Regions from separate parts of the Constrictibacter sp. MBR-5 genome, predicted to be linked through region 2. Evidence: predicted binding sites of a transcription regulator. Region 2 holds the regulator's gene; the other holds the start of a gene.
The links. The regulator PhoB, encoded in region 2, activates phosphate uptake and scavenging genes when phosphate is short. The targets are predictions, from matches to a motif close to TNTCATAAAACTGTCA.
Positions count from the first base shown of each region.

Region 1 (2,200 bases), on a different contig from region 2:
CGGTCGCGACGCGCAAGCGCGTGCTCGACATGTTGGCCGCCGACCGCATCCCGGCGAGTGGCTACCACATGCCCTTCCCGGCCGTCGGCTTCGTCGAGAAGGCGGGCGACGGCTATCGCTGGCTGCCGGCGAGCTACCAGCTGCGGGTGTGACGTCGCCGGGCGGGCACGCTAGGTGAAGGTCGGCGGTTGACGCCGCCGGCCGGCGCCCCACTTCCCGCTGCGACGTTTCCGCAGTCCGGCCCGGATCCTCATGCTCCTTCTCGAACTCGTCGGCGGCTTCGTGCTCCTGCTGGCCGGCGGCGAGGCCCTCGTCCGCGGCTCCGTCTCGGTAGCGCGCCGGCTCGGTGTCGCGCCGCTGGTCATCGGCCTCACCCTCGTCGGCTTCGGCACGTCGACGCCCGAACTGGTCACCAGCATCGAGGCGGCGCTGAAGGGTTCACCCGGCATCGCCGTCGGCAACATCGTCGGCAGCAACATCGCCAACGTCCTGCTGATCCTCGGTGCGGCGGCGCTCATCCGGCCGATCGCCTGCGACCCGCGCGCCTTCTACCGCGACGGTACCGTCCTGGCGGCGGCGACGCTGGTCTGCGTCCCCATCGCCCTGCTCGGCGGCCTCGGCCGCTTCGGCGGGCTGGTCCTCGTCGGCCTGCTCATCGCCTACATCGCCGGCACCTATTTCGCCGAGCGGACGGGCGGGAGCGCCTCCGCCGACCTGCACACCCGCGAAGCCGATCCGGCCGAGCCGGCCCACTTCTCCCTGCCGGTCGGCCTCGTCGTCGCACTCGGCGGCCTCGGGCTGATCGTCTTCGGCGCACAGCTGCTGGTCGGGGGTGCCGTCACCGTGGCGCGCGACTTTGGCGTGTCGGAGACGATCGTCGGCCTCACCCTGGTCGCCGTCGGCACCTCGCTCCCGGAACTGATGACCTCGGTCGTCGCCTCGCTGCGCGGCCAGTCCGACGTGGCCCTCGGCAACGTCATCGGCAGCAACATCTACAACATCCTGGGCATCCTCGGCGGCACCGCCGTCGTCACCCCCCTCACCTTCCCGCCCGAGATCGCCGCCCTCGACCTCTGGGTGATGGTCGCCGCCACCGCCCTGGTCATCGCCTTCGCCATCACCGGCTGGCGCGTCGGCCGCCGCGAGGGCGCCGTGCTGCTGCTGGCGTATGGCGGCTATGTGGCGTGGCTGGCAACCGGCGCCTGACGCAATCCTCGCCCAGGACTGCGGCAGACGGCACCGTCGCGCGGCCGTCATCTTACTTTCACGCAACCGTCGTGAAGCTGATACCGTCGCACTGGTAGGCAGCCGCATCTGCACAGGATGCGAGGCGCCTATGACGACGGCCCACAGCACGGCCGCCCGGATCGCCGCGGGCCCCCTCTCGAACGACGGTGCTCCCACCGCCATCGAGGTCCGCGGCCTGACCAAGAGTTTCACGCCGGCACGCCGCGCGCTCGACGGCGTCAGCCTGCGGATCGCGCCAGGCGAGATGGTGGCCCTGATCGGCCCCTCCGGCTCCGGCAAGTCCACGCTTCTCCGCCATTTCTCCGGCCTCACCGGTGCCGACGCCGGCACGGAGGGCGGTTCGGTGCACGTGCTCGGCACGCCCATGCAGCAGGACGGCCGGATGGCGCGCGACGCGCGCCGCATGCGCGGCCGCATCGGCTTCATCTTCCAGCAGTTCAACCTGGTTGGGCGGCTGTCGGTTCTGACCAATGTGCTGACTGGCACACTGGGCCGCATGCCGTTGTGGCGCAGCCTGCCGCGCCGCTTCCCGGTCGAGGATCAGCGGCAGGCGCTGGCGGCGCTCGCCCGGGTCGGCATTCCCGAATGCGCATTCCAGCGCGCCTCCACCCTGTCCGGCGGCCAGCAGCAGCGTGCCGCGATCGCCCGCGCCCTGGTGCAGCGCGCCGAGATCATCCTGGCCGACGAGCCGATCGCCTCGCTCGATCCGGCATCGGCGCGTCGGGTCATGGACACGCTGGCCGACATCAACCGCGCCGACGGCATCACGGTGGTCGTGTCGCTGCACCAGGTGTCCTACGCCCGCCGCTACTGCCCGCGCACGATCGCGCTGAAGGCCGGCCGCATCGTCTTCGACGGCCCGTCCGACGCGCTGAGCCAGGAGATGCTGGCCGACATCTACGGCGCCGAACTGGCCGACATCACCGACGACGAGGTGCAGGAGGGCCAGCGG
Region 1 covers NZ_JBEPTK010000001.1:518,909-521,108, forward strand. The annotation lists gene ABIE65_RS02450 (MBL fold metallo-hydrolase) at 1-152, shown strand, start outside; gene ABIE65_RS02455 (calcium/sodium antiporter) at 253-1,206, shown strand; gene phnC (phosphonate ABC transporter ATP-binding protein) at 1,337-2,200, shown strand, end outside.
Region 1: the regulator PhoB is predicted to act here: its motif matches at 1,252-1,267, upstream of phnC (phosphonate ABC transporter ATP-binding protein).

Region 2 (2,200 bases):
ACGCCGACTGAGCCGACGCGGCACCGACAGGGTCGGGGCGGATCGGGAAAGACCGATGGCGCTGCTCTTCGAGGTCGTCACCGAGGTCACCCTGCCGATCATCCTCCTGATGGTGTTCGGCTGGTTCGGCCAGCGACGCCTCGGCTTCGACGTCACGACGCTGAACCGTGTGGTGATCTACGGCGCGCTGCCCGCACTCTTCGTCGACAGCCTCTCGAAAGCCGACCTGCCGGTCGGCGAGGTGCAGTTCACGGTTGCCTTCACCGTCGTGCAGTTCTTCGGCCTGCTGACGCTCGGCTGGCTGGTCGGCCGTGCCATGGGCGCCCCGCCCTTCGCGCGAGGCATCCTGGCGCTGGCCGCCGCCTTCCCCAACTCGGGCAACTTCGGCATCCCGCTGGCGCAACTCGCCTTCGGCGCCGACATGGTGATGCACCAGGCCGTCATGACCAGCCTGCACGTCATGCTGGTGCTCGCCGTGGCACCGCCGCTGCTGACCGCCGGTCGCGCGCGCGGCATCGGCCTCGTGCTGAACGCCTTCCGTACGCCGCTCATCCCCGCGGTCGCCCTCGGCCTCGCGCTGAACGCGCTCGACTGGCGACTGCCGACGGTCATCGGCTATCCGGTCGAACTGATGGGCGCGACCGCCACGCCGCTGTCGCTGACGGCGATCGGCGCGCAACTCGCGGCCGGCGCCGCGTTCACCGCCCGCGGTCTGCTGGGTGCCGGAATCGCGTTGCGCCTCCTGGCCGCACCGGTCGCGACGGGAATCGCACTGTTCTTCCTGGGAACCGGCGGTCCGCTGGCCGACCTCCTGCTGGTCGGATCGTCGATCCCGGCCGCGATTCTCCTGGCCATGCTGTGCCGCGAGTATGACTGCGACCCCGATCTCGCCTCGGCGATCGTCGTCGGCAGTACCATTCTCTGCCCGCTGACGGTGACCGCCGCAGTGATCCTGACGCGCGTCTGATCGGCGGCCCGAAGCCGGCGGTCAGGCGTCAGCCGTCTCTTCCGGCTGGTCGAGGGCATAGCCGGCGGCGCGCACGGTGCGGATGATGTCGGGCTCGCCCGCCTCGTTGATAGCCTTGCGCAGGCGGCGGATGTGCACGTCGACCGTGCGCGGCTCGACATAGACGTCGTGCCCCCAGACGGCGTTCAGCAGCTGCTCGCGCGAGAAGACCCGGCCGGGATGCTCCAGGAAGTAGCGCATCAGGCGGAATTCGGTCGGCCCCAGATGCACCCGGCGCTGGCCGCGCGTGACCCGATGCGCGACCAGGTCCATGGCGAGGTCGGCGAACTCCAGCCGCTCCGCGTCGACGCCAGGGCGGGCGCGGCGGATGACCGCGCGCACGCGCGCCACCAGTTCGCTCGGGCTGAACGGCTTCGTCACATAATCGTCCGCGCCGCTCTCCAGCCCGCGCACCCGGTCGCCCTCTTCGCCCCGCGCCGTGAGCATGATGATCGGCAGGTCGCGGGTGCCCGGCTGGCGCCGGATGCGCCGGCAGACCTCGATGCCCGAAGTGATCGGAAGCATCCAGTCGAGCAGCACGAGATCCGGCGTACGCTCGGCGAGAACGACCATCGCCTCCTCGCCGTCGCGGGCGATGGCGGTGCCGAATCCCGCCTTCTCCAGATTGTACTTGAGGAGTTCGACGAGGCCGGGATCGTCCTCGACGATCAGGACCAGAGGCTGCATCGTCAGTCGTCCTTCGACTCGGCCGCGCCGGCGGGGGCGTCGCCAGGATGCGCCGCGAACGGCGTCTCGTCCGTCTTCGGCCGCGCCTGCACGAGGCGCTGTCCGGAGACGGCGAAATGGATCGTCTCGGCGATGTTGGTGATGTGGTCGCCGATGCGTTCGATGTTCTTCGCGATGAACAGCAGGTGCGTGCACACCGTGATGTTCCGCGGATCTTCCATCATGTAGGTGAGGAGTTCGCGGAAGAGGCTGGAATAGGCGTCGTCGACCTCGATGTCGCGGCCCCAGACGTCGATCGCCTTGGCGACGTCGCGGTCGACATAGGCGTCGAGCACATCCTTGATCATCGCCGCGACCAGGCGGCTCATGCGCGGGATGGCACGCGCCGGCTCGACGGGGGCGTTCTGGTTGAGCGCGATGGTCCGCTTCGCGACGTTCGCCGCATAGTCGGCGATGCGCTCAAGGTCGGCGGCGATCCGGATGGAGCCGACGATGTTGCGCAGGTCG
Region 2 covers NZ_JBEPTK010000007.1:133,523-135,722, forward strand. The annotation lists gene ABIE65_RS15925 (MlaA family lipoprotein) at 1-11, shown strand, start outside; gene ABIE65_RS15930 (AEC family transporter) at 56-967, shown strand; gene phoB (phosphate regulon transcriptional regulator PhoB) at 989-1,693, opposite strand; gene phoU (phosphate signaling complex protein PhoU) at 1,696-2,200, opposite strand, start outside.